Regions from separate parts of the Aneurinibacillus thermoaerophilus genome, predicted to be linked through region 2. Evidence: riboswitches for the same ligand, from Rfam matches in the RefSeq annotation. Region 2 holds a riboswitch; the other holds the start of a gene.
What was found. Region 2 has a riboswitch for thiamine pyrophosphate ahead of K3F53_RS04640 (thiamine phosphate synthase). Riboswitches for the same ligand answer to the same signal wherever they lie in the genome.
Positions count from the first base shown of each region.

Region 1: another riboswitch for thiamine pyrophosphate. It lies ahead of thiD (bifunctional hydroxymethylpyrimidine kinase/phosphomethylpyrimidine kinase); the one in region 2 lies ahead of K3F53_RS04640 (thiamine phosphate synthase).

Region 1 is NZ_CP080764.1:2,483,377-2,488,925, reverse strand. Features, by position in the region: gene K3F53_RS12965 (S8 family peptidase) at 1-500, opposite strand, end outside; gene acsA (acetate--CoA ligase) at 796-2,517, shown strand; TPP riboswitch at 2,606-2,706, shown strand; gene thiD (bifunctional hydroxymethylpyrimidine kinase/phosphomethylpyrimidine kinase) at 2,813-3,625, shown strand; gene K3F53_RS12950 (restriction endonuclease subunit S domain-containing protein) at 3,776-4,144, opposite strand; gene K3F53_RS12945 (helix-turn-helix transcriptional regulator) at 4,305-4,703, shown strand; gene K3F53_RS12940 (class I SAM-dependent methyltransferase) at 4,930-5,514, shown strand.
Region 2 is NZ_CP080764.1:854,158-859,706, reverse strand. Features, by position in the region: gene K3F53_RS04655 (hypothetical protein) at 1-421, opposite strand, end outside; gene K3F53_RS04650 (TerC family protein) at 628-1,311, opposite strand; gene K3F53_RS04645 (DEAD/DEAH box helicase) at 1,649-3,010, opposite strand; TPP riboswitch at 3,250-3,364, shown strand; gene K3F53_RS04640 (thiamine phosphate synthase) at 3,543-4,202, shown strand; gene thiO (glycine oxidase ThiO) at 4,199-5,323, shown strand; gene thiS (sulfur carrier protein ThiS) at 5,343-5,546, shown strand.

The DNA of each region.
Region 1 (5,549 bases), 1.6 Mb from region 2:
TAGCGTGGATAAAGCATATCGTTTGGCGTTGCGTTGGGAAGCAAAAGATAGTTTGGCTCCGCAAACTGCACGTTTGGCCGCTTGTTGAAATATGCGATCAGTTCGTCGGCAGACATGGTTCGCGATTTGAAAATATACATGCTTCCGAATCGCGCTTTTTCCCAGCCGTTAATTGCCTGTATCATTTGTTTGAGCTCGGTGGGAGAAGGCGGACGCTTGAATTTTACGGTCACTTCGCGTTTCATGTAGTGGCTTGTTTCATTGCTGTTGTGATGAATTGTGATGACGTGTTCACTATTGTTCAGCCTGGTGCGTGTTTCATTCAGTCCGCTGATGTAGTTAATGCGGTAAAATTTATGTGGTTTTGTCTGTTGTGAAACAGATGAAGTGTCCGGTTTCTTTGGAGGGGCTTCGCTTTGTTCTGGCTGGGCCAGAAGAAAGCAAGCACCCGCAAAAATGACAGCCAGCCCGCCTACCGCGTATCGAGTAAAGTTTCTCATAGCTATCCTCCTTTCCGCAAGCGTGCGGTTAGGTATAGCGTTTGGCTGGCACCTCGATCGTATGAACGGTGAATTTTAACAGCTGCTTTTAACAGCATATTAAGCGTAAAGGAAACATCAATGAAAACTAAAATAAATATAAAAAATCATAATTTTAAAAAGGTAAACGCTTTATTTTGTCGAATACATGTAGTACATTGTTATATAACAAGATGTATACAAACACCAAGACATATAGATAGAACGATAAGGGCTTGGGGAAAATTGCATTCGTTTGGGGATGGGGGTAGAAATCATGGCTACAAAAGAAGGACTACAGGATATTATGATGCTTGACGAAACGGCAAATTTAAAAAATTACGAGGAAGCCGTTCGTACCATGGATTGGAAAGAAGTGGAGAAGAATTTTTCCTGGCATGAAACAGGAAACGTAAACATTGTATACGAGGCGATTGATAGGCATGTAGATACAGGAAATGGCGATAAGATCGCGTTGCTTTATATGGATGGAGAGCGGGAAGAACGATACACGTACGCGGAGTTGCGTCAGTTGTCCTGCCGATTCGCTAATGGATTGAAGGCGAAAGGTGTAAAAAAAGGTGACAGGGTCTTTATTTTTATGCCGCGCAGTCCCGAGCTGTATATTGCTTTGCTTGGAATTGTACGCATCGGTGCCATCGCGGGTCCGCTGTTTGAAGCGTTTATGGAGGATGCGGTGCGCGATCGTTTGCTGGACAGCGGTTCCGTGGCTGTCGTAACGACACAGTCCTTGCTGTATCGCATTCCTGTGGAGGAATTGCCGGAATTAAAACACGTGATTCTTGTCGGAGCCGAAGGAAAAACAGCAGAAAATCAAACGTTGTATCAGGAACTAATGTCCATATCCGATGAATATATAATCGAGTGGGTAGAGCGTGAATCAGGCATGCTGTTGCATTACACATCGGGCTCCACCGGTAAGCCGAAAGGCGTTTATCAGGTGCATGATGCCATGGTGCATCAATACCTGTCCGGAAAATGGGTATACGACCTGCGCGAAGGTGATGTTTACTGGTGTACGGCGGATCCGGGATGGGTAACCGGAACATCAGCGGGTATGTGGGCGCCGTGGTTGAACGGTGTGACGGTTGTGCTGCGCGGTGGACGCTTTAAGCCAGCCGATTGGTACGCTACGCTGGAGAAATATAAAGTGAACGTGTGGTTCAGTGCGCCGACCGCATTTCGTATGCTGATGGGTGAAGGGGATGAATTGCCGAAACGGTATAACCTTTCCCATTTGAGGCATATTCTTTCAGCGGGAGAGCCGCTTAACCCGGAAGTTATCCGCTGGGGATTGGATGTGCTGAACCTACGTATTCATGATAACTGGTGGATGACAGAAACGGGTTCGACCATCTGCGCAAACTACCGTTCCATGCCGATTCGTCCGGGTTCGATGGGGAAGCCGTTGCCCGGCATTAAGATGGCGGTTGTTGATGACGAAGGCAATGAATTGCCGCCGAATACAATGGGGAACCTCGCGATTATGCCACCATGGCCGGCTATGATGCGCCAAATCTGGAACAATCCGGCTAAGTATGAAGAATACTTTAGAACTGGTTGGTATATTTCTGGTGATTCTGCGTATATGGATGAAGACGGCTATTTCTGGTTTGAAGGGCGCGTGGATGATGTCATTAATACGTCCGGCGAACGTGTTGGTCCATTTGAGGTTGAAAGCAAACTGGTAGAGCATCCGGCGGTGGCAGAAGCCGGCGTAATCGGGGTACCGGATCCGGTGCGTGGAGAGATTATTAAGGCGTTTATTACGCTTCGTGCAGGATATGAGGCGAGTGACGCTCTAAAAGAAGAAATTCGTCTTTTCGTTAAAGAGCGTCTTGCTGCACATGCGGCACCGCGCCAGATCGAATTTCGCGACAAGCTTCCAAAGACGCGTTCTGGCAAAATTATGCGTCGTGTGCTAAAAGCGTGGGAGCTTGGTCTGCCGACTGGTGATCTGTCGACTATGGAAGAGTAAAAGAGTCAAAAAGAGAGGATGATTCTTTTCTGGTTCTTCTTGACGCTTTGGCGTAGAAGGAGTACCATTGGAATGAACTCAATACGAAAACCGCCACTAGGGGAGCTCTTGGGCTGAGAGAAGCGCTTGCTTCGACCCTTAGAACCTGATCCGGATAATGCCGGCGGAGGGAAGTGGACGGGTGATGCCGCGTAGCTGCGCTTATATATGCATCTCACACGCCACTCCACCGGGGGGCGTTTTTTGTATATGAAGGGAAAATGCAGGAAGCAGACAGCGAAGAGAGGTGTGTATAATGACAGTGCATAAAGCACTAACAGTAGCAGGGTCTGATAGCGGCGGCGGCGCCGGTATTCAGGCGGACTTAAAGACATTTCAGGAGCTTGGTGTATACGGCATGTCCGTACTTACCGCACTTACGGCACAGAATACGCAGGGGGTACACGGCGTGTTTCCAGTTCCTCCTGAGTTTATCGCGCAGCAAATGGATGCGGTGCTTTCGGATATCGGGACGGACGCAGTAAAAACGGGGATGCTATTTAATAGCATCATTATTGAAACGGTCGCAAAAAAACTCAAGGAATATAATGTGCGTAATTATGTGCTCGATCCGGTCATGGTTGCCAAAGGAGGTGCCCCTTTGTTAGTTACGGAAGCGGTGGCTGCCGTCAAGGAACATCTGCTGCCGCTTGCGACGGTCGTTACTCCTAATCTTCCGGAGGCGAAAGTGTTGACAGGCATGGAAAAGATTGAAACGAAAGAAGAGATGAAAGAAGCGGCTAAATTGCTTCACGATTGGGGAGCGCAACATGTAGTAATTAAAGGTGGACACGGCACAGACGACATTGTGACCGACCTGTTGTATGACGGGCGCGAGTTTGTAGAATTGTCCGCTGAACGATTCCATACGCAGCATACGCACGGTACCGGCTGCACGTTTGCGGCCGCCATCGCGGCGGGGCTCGCCTCTGGAAAAAACGTTCGGGAGGCAGTAAAGCAGGCAAAGGTCTTCATTACGGCCGCTATTAGTCATCCGCTCGGTATCGGACACGGCCACGGTCCAACCAACCATTGGGCGTACCGAAGAGAAGGAAGCAACGATGTTTAAGGCATGAAATAAATGGGCGTGTTTTGCAGTAAGTATAGAAAGAAGAAATGAGGGGTCAGGCTCGTAACAGAAAAGGCTCGTGTCTTTTTTGTTGCCTATTCCTGACCTCTCGCCTTATTTATAGAATCTTACTGAAATTTTACTGAATATTTATATTGTTGCTTTTTGGTTTGCGTTTTTACTCTTTTTCAGTGTTTCTTTGATTTCGTTCAGTGTTGACAATATTTCATCATCCAATCTTTCGTCCAGTTTTTCCACCTTTTCTTCCAACTGGATGACCAGTTGGGCGACGCGGGCAATTTCTTCTTTGCTGGGCAGGTTATTTTCATTGAGAATTTGGTCTACCATCTTCTTGTATTGCTCCTGGGAATAAAAAAACCATTTTTGATATTCTCCGATCATAGACGCGTATTCTGTTGTCTTAATGAAATCGTCTATCGTTTTCCCGAAAGTTTTTTCCACAAGGTCGTACCAACTCTTCCACATTTGCACTGGATCGAACGTTTGATTGGATGCCACGCGAATCCCTCCTGTTTTTAATCTCTCACTTTTATATTACGTATGGTAGGTAAAATATACAAACAAAAATCTTTAAAAAATTAAAAAATATATGTTATTTTTCTGTTTGGTTGTTCGTATAGTGAAATGAATAGGACACGATAAGGGGGAGAAGTATGTTATGGGGAATAGCAAAAACGAACATAGTAAAGATAAAGTTTACGTCTGTAGCGCGAGCGCGCCGAAAAATTTACTGATACCCTGTGTCTTGCTTTTGCTCCGCCGGATGAGTAACTATGGATATCAAATTGTTCATGATTTGGTAGAATTCGGATTTTCTTCTATTGATCCTGGTTATGTATACCGGATCTTGCGGCAGTTAGAGAGTGAAAAATTTGTGCAATCACGTTGGGAAGTTTCCAGCGGGGGACCTCCCAAAAGGATGTACTCTATCACTGATGTAGGAAATGAATACCTTGATACGTGGTCTCAAGCCTTAGAAAAGTATCAATACACATTGAAGCGTTTTTTTAGCATGTATGAACGGCTTTTATTTTCTTCAACCGAAAACAAAAAGTAGATTATTTTTAAGAAAGCAGAAGTGCTTCAGGTGTATATCAGCCGTTTCAAATTTCATGTTTTGCGTAAAGGATGCTCGTGACTTCAGTCATGAGAGGAATTTACGCTAGACTCAGGCGTGCCTTATGGCACGTGAATGAGCCTACATCCCTCGTTTCTATTCACAGCATGTAGCATTCTATTCCTTAATTAGCTAGAATTGAGGAAAAGGGGCGGGAGGTGAAAGCATGGATTACGTAGAGCGGAATCGGGCTTCTTTTGATAAACTGGCCAATCAGACAGGGGTGAAATGGCGTCATCATGAACTGACGATACAATTTATTTCAGCGTTTCAAATGCTTCTGGGCGGTAATTGCGTGTTGGATCTCGGTTGCGGCGCGGGGCATGATGCGCTTCGGCTCAAGCGGTATGACCTGCAGGTGCAAGGGCTTGATATTAGCGAAGTTATGCTTGAGCAGGCCAAACAAAAAGTCCAGGGTGTGGAATTTATTCAAGGGGATTTCCGCCATATTCCGACGGGAAGCGAACGGTATGACGGTGTGTGGGCGAACGCTTCACTCATTTATCTTACAAAAGAGGATTTACATAAGGCTTTAGATGAAGTATATCGAGTATTAAAGCCGGGTGGTGTATTTTTTTCTTCTTACCGTCTGGGTGAAGGAGATGTGGTTATTGACAATATCTTTCACCAATTGTATGGAGAAGAGGAGATTCAGAATGTTTTGCGTTCGCATGGCTTCCGCATTTTTGATAGGACGAATACAGGAGGCGGAGACGAACCGTACCTGAGCCTTTATGCCATTAAGCAATAATCCATTTGATTACATAAAATAGCCAAAGGAAGTCC
Region 2 (5,549 bases):
AATGAATGATCGTCGCCAAAAATAAAGCCAGTGTAAACACAAAACCCGCGTAATACATCCAATCCGGCAAATACATTGAACTAAACAAACCAACGCCCAAATGATAACAAAGAGAAATTACCCACGCCCCGATAATAAACGAATTAGGACGAATCAAGCGCGTTTCCATCTTCTGCACCGGCCGTGTAGAAATGGTAGTAAACGCCTGTAAATATGCGTCAAGAAAAATCACACTTAAAAAAAACAATCCAGCTTCTAGTCCGATGCGCCACGCATAATCAGTAGGTAGCTTAATAAAATAAATAAGGATATATAGAACAAATATGTACAAAATAATTAATACCATCCAAAAAAGGGAACGATTCCCTTTTTTTCTTTCCTTGCGTTGGCGATACTTCTCCACACGGGAAAGTGGCTCCAACGTGCATCACCTTCTCTCTTTCGTCAATTCCTTTACTTCTTTACATTTAATAATATATTAGACCCGGAAAAGTAAAAAAGCACGAGTTTCTCACAATCCATGAGCTTCTCATAATAATTCATAATAATATAGTAATGAAATCCATCAACAAGATAAAGAAGAAATGTAAGCAAACTCATATACGAGTAAAAAAAGAAGCCTCTACATTACGCAGAGGCTGTTGTTGTTGATTGTTTGTCTTTTTTTATCTTACCACTAATGAGCACACCTGCAACGACAACAACAATAACGGCCCATTTAATAACCGGATTTTCTGCAAAGAAAGGAACAACCAATTTTTCGGTAACGAGCATTTTAGCAGCAGTAAAAGCAAGTACCCCTGCTCCAACATAAATCAAAATCGGGAAGCGCTCCATTAATTTGATGATAATTTGACTGCCCCAAACAACGAGCGGAATGCTTATTAACAGACCGAGCACGACCATGCCCATATGTCCCTGAGCGGCTCCCGCTACCGCCAGTACGTTGTCAAGACCCATCATCACGTCAGCGACAATAATGGTACGAATGGCTCCCAACAACGATGAACTGCTCTTAATATTTTCTTCTTCTTCCTCGCCAATAAGAAGCTTATACGCGATCCATACAAGAATCACGCCGCCGACAAAATGCAAGCCCGGAATTTTCAACAGCCAAACGACAAAGATTGTAGCCAGCGCGCGTATCGCAATTGCACCGGCTGTCCCCCAGATAATCGCTTTTTTCTGCTGCTCTTTCGGCAAATTGCGAGACGCGAGCCCGATTACAATCGCGTTGTCGCCGGCCAGTACCAAATCAATAATAATAATGGAAAAAAGCATGGAAAAAAATTCTGTGGATAAAAAATCCATTACAATCATCCTCCTCTCAATATTTTCTACTGTGTGAAAAGCAACCTAAAAAAATGGATTTCTTTCTAAAAAACACAAAAAGACCTTGCCGAATACGGCAAAGGTCTTGCTTACAACATGAATATGCTGCCGATAGAGCCGGGGTTCCCGCCGAGTTCCCGTAATGACGACCCTATCGTTTTCAAAGCTACTCCCCTATGGGCTTATTTACTTTTAACTATAAAGTACAATGTATTAGGCTTACTGTCAATCCGACATTTTGGCTATAAACGAGGAAATAGAAGGATACAAAAAGGGAGGCGTTCACAAGAACACGTCTCCCTGCCCCTCTTATTTCTTATTTCTTATTTCTTCTCTTGTATATTTCTTCTATCTTGCGGCGGCGTTCTTTGCGCAACTGCTTTTCCCGTTCAAGCCGCATTTTCTTTTTATAACCTGGCTTTACTTTCGGCGGCTTCGCTTTGGCGCGTCCGCCCTGGCGCTTCTTCTCCGTCTCCTTCGCTGCGACCTGCTCCGTTGTTTTCGCTTCCTGTGCCTCTATCGTGACCGCTTCGTCCCGCTTGCGCAGTTTTCGTTCCTCACGTGGCTTGCCGCCAAGAAACTTCTGCTCCACGCCGCCGCTAATCGCCCGAGCGAAGCGGTTGAACCACTGCTTCTGGCGCGGCGAAACTAAAGAAATGGCTTCACCTTGCTGCCCGGCCCGGCCAGTACGTCCAACACGATGAATATAACTTTCTAAATCGGAGGGCATATCGTAATTGAATACATGGGTAATCCCTTCCACATCAAGGCCACGCGCCGCAATGTCTGTAGCGACAAGATACTGGAATTTGGCCTGGCGGAACCGCTCCATAATCTGCTCCCTTTTCTTCTGGGTCAAATCGCCATGCAATGCCTCCGCTTCGATTCCGTTTTCTTGCAGGCGACGTACCAGTTCATTTACCCGTTGTTTTGTATTAGCAAAAATCACAGCCAAATACGGACGGGCCTCCTTGACAAGTTCCATTAACACATCCGATTTATCGCTCTGATTTACTACATAATATGATTCTTTCGTATTTTCTGCCGTAATCTGCCGCTTTTCAATCCGCACAATTTGCGGCTGATTCATAAAACGATGAGCAAGCTTACGTACCGCATCCGGCATCGTCGCCGAGAACAATAATACTTGCTTTTTCTGCGCCGTCTGAATGAATACCTCTTCCACTTCTTCCAAAAAACCCATCTCTAGCATTTTGTCCGCTTCATCCAGCACGAGCATTTTGATGCGGCCGAAATGTAGCGTTTCTCGGCGCAGGTGATCAAGAATACGCCCCGGTGTACCGACCACGATATGCACCTGGCCGGACAACTTGCTAATCTGGCGCGCAATATCCTGTCCGCCGTGTAACGACAATACATGTACGCCCAAATACTTGCCCAAATCGGCAACGTCGTCTGCAATCTGAATAGCAAGCTCCCGCGTCGGCGTCATAATCAGCGCCTGCACATCTTTCTTTTGTATCTCTAACATCTGAAGCATCGGGATAACGAAAGCGGCGGTTTTACCCGTTCCGGTCTGCGCCTGACCAATAACATCTTTGCCTTGAAGCGCAAGCGGAATCGCTTCTTTCTGAATCGGTGTCGGTTCTTTATAATACAGATCCGCAATCGCTTGCAGAATTTCCGGTTTTAACTGAAAATCCGCGAATGAACTCATAGCTTCCTTCCTTTCTTCGCAAAAACAAACTATTTTTTATTCTACCCGAATTCTCTTAATTATTTCTACCCAAAAAAGGAAAACAGGAACAAAACTTCCCGACGTTTGCTCCTATTCTTCATTCTTTCTAAAAATCGAAAATTAATTCTGAATTTTATTGATATAAACTCATTTTATAATAAAAGCATCTTCACATGCTTTTCTAAATCTATTATAATGATAAAAAAATATTATATAGAAAGCACTACTAGGGGAGCCCGATGAGCCGGGCTGAGAATGAAACGCGATGAAGTTTCTAAACTCTTGGGACCTGATCTGGTTCGTACCAGCGTAGGAAAGTAGTCGGCATTTAATCCATTCGTTACTGTAACGTACAGGCCGGGTCCCAGCATAAGATCCCGGCTTTTTTTAATGTACAATGACTAAGATTTAGGAATAAAAACTCCGCCTCTTCTTCCTGCGCTTACGCCCACCGTCCATTTCTTCCTAAGGAAGCGTGTGGAACGGGAGCGAGATATAAAGAGGTATGCAAATGCAAAAACATGTTTTTCACGTAATCAGTAGCGGCAAACAATCGCTCGTTGAAGCAAAACAAATCATTGCAAATATTCATCCCTATATTGATGCCTTCCACTTGCGGGAAAAGCAGCGAACCGCACGCGAACTATGGGAGTGGACGCAAACGCTCGGCAAGGTCGGACTTACGCGCGAAAAACTAATCATAAACGACCGGGCCGATGTTGCCCTTGCAGCTGGAGCTGTCGGGATTCAAACGGCTTATCACAGTCTTCCAGCCCCGGTTATGCGCCACCTCGCCCCTTCTCTCCTTCTCGGTGTCTCCGTACACAGCGTAGAGGAAGCAAAGGCGGCAGAAGCAGCAGGGGCGAATTATGTATTATTCGGCCACGTGTTTGCCTCCGCTTCCAAACCAGGACAGGCAGGCCGTGGGCTAGCGGCGCTTCGGGAAGTAGTGGAAAGCGTTTCCATTCCCGTCATTGCCCTTGGAGGGATCACACCAGAAAATACAGTAGAGATACTTGCAACCGGCTGCACCGGCATCGCGGTACTGTCAGCTGTCATGCAAGCGAAGGAACCTGTGCTTTCTGTGCAACAATTTCAACAGGCCATCAGCCAGGTACGAACATCTCCACGTCACGTCTGGCCGACGGCAAAAACGGAGGGATCACATTGAAAAAACAACAGGACGCCGTCATTATCGGCGGCGGAATTATTGGCGTCTCCATTGCCTATCAGTTGGCCAAGCGCGGAAAAACAGTCACCGTTCTTGAAAAAGATACCATCGGCGCGCATGCTTCGAGCGCAGCAGGCGGCATGCTAGGAGCGCAGGTCGAATTTTCTGAGCCGGGACCATTAGTAGAGCTTTCTCTACGCAGCCGCAGCCTATTTCCCGATTTGCAACAAGAACTATACGCTGTTTCGGGCATTGATATCGGACTTAATCATGCGGGAATGTTGCGTGTTGCTTGGACAGAAGAAGAAGGCGACATGCTAAAACATCGGGCAAGTTGGCAGCATGACCTGGGCCTGCGTGTCGAATGGCTGGATCGAACCGAAGTAAAACATATTGAACCCGCTGTCAGCGACGAAATGAACGGAGCGCTCTATTTGCCGGATGATACGCAAGTGTCCGCGCCGGATCTTACACGCGCATTCGCTGTCGCCGCCGTCAAACACGGAGCTACGATTCTCGAGCGTTGTGAAGTGCTGGATATCGAAGTCGCCGATGGACAGATCACCAGGCTTAGCACTACGCAGGGGCCATTTACAGCCGAACATTACGTGCTCGCCGCCGGAGCCTGGAGCGGACGAATCGCGCGTAAACTTGGCCTATCTGTTTCCGTTTTTCCGATCAAAGGCGAAGCGTTCTCCGTACTATGCATGCCGCAGCCAATCCAGAAAACCATTTACTCACACGGATGCTACATCGTTCCGAAAAGCGGCAATCGCTTACTCGTCGGTGCATCTTCCGCGGACTGTGGATTTGACGAGCGCTTGACTTTAGGCGGTTTGCAGGAATTGATGACGAAAGCGGTGCGTCTTCTGCCGGCGCTCAAAGATTGCACGCTCGAAAAAACGTGGGTTAGTTTGCGCCCACAAACCAATGACGGCCTCCCTTATTTCGGTTCTGTCTCTTCCTGCAAAAATTTGCTAATCGCCACAGGACATTACCGTAATGGTATTCTTTTGAGTCCCCTGACCGGGGAGATCATCGCGCAAATGATTGCCGGGGAGGCTCTGGACGTTGAACTTGCCCCCTTTTCCGACAAACGTCATGTCCCTGTAACTTCATAAGAGAGGAAGGTGAAGCCGCATGACTTTGACAATCAACGGCGAAACGCAAACCGTTCCCGACACAATTGAAAACGTACGGCAATTGCTTGAGTACTTACACATCCAAAACCGCATCGTTATTGTGGAAGTGAACCGCGAAATTTTGCAAAAGGAACAGCACGCCGTAACTAGGCTTTCAAACGGCGACACGATTGAATTAGTACACTTTGTTGGTGGAGGTTGATAC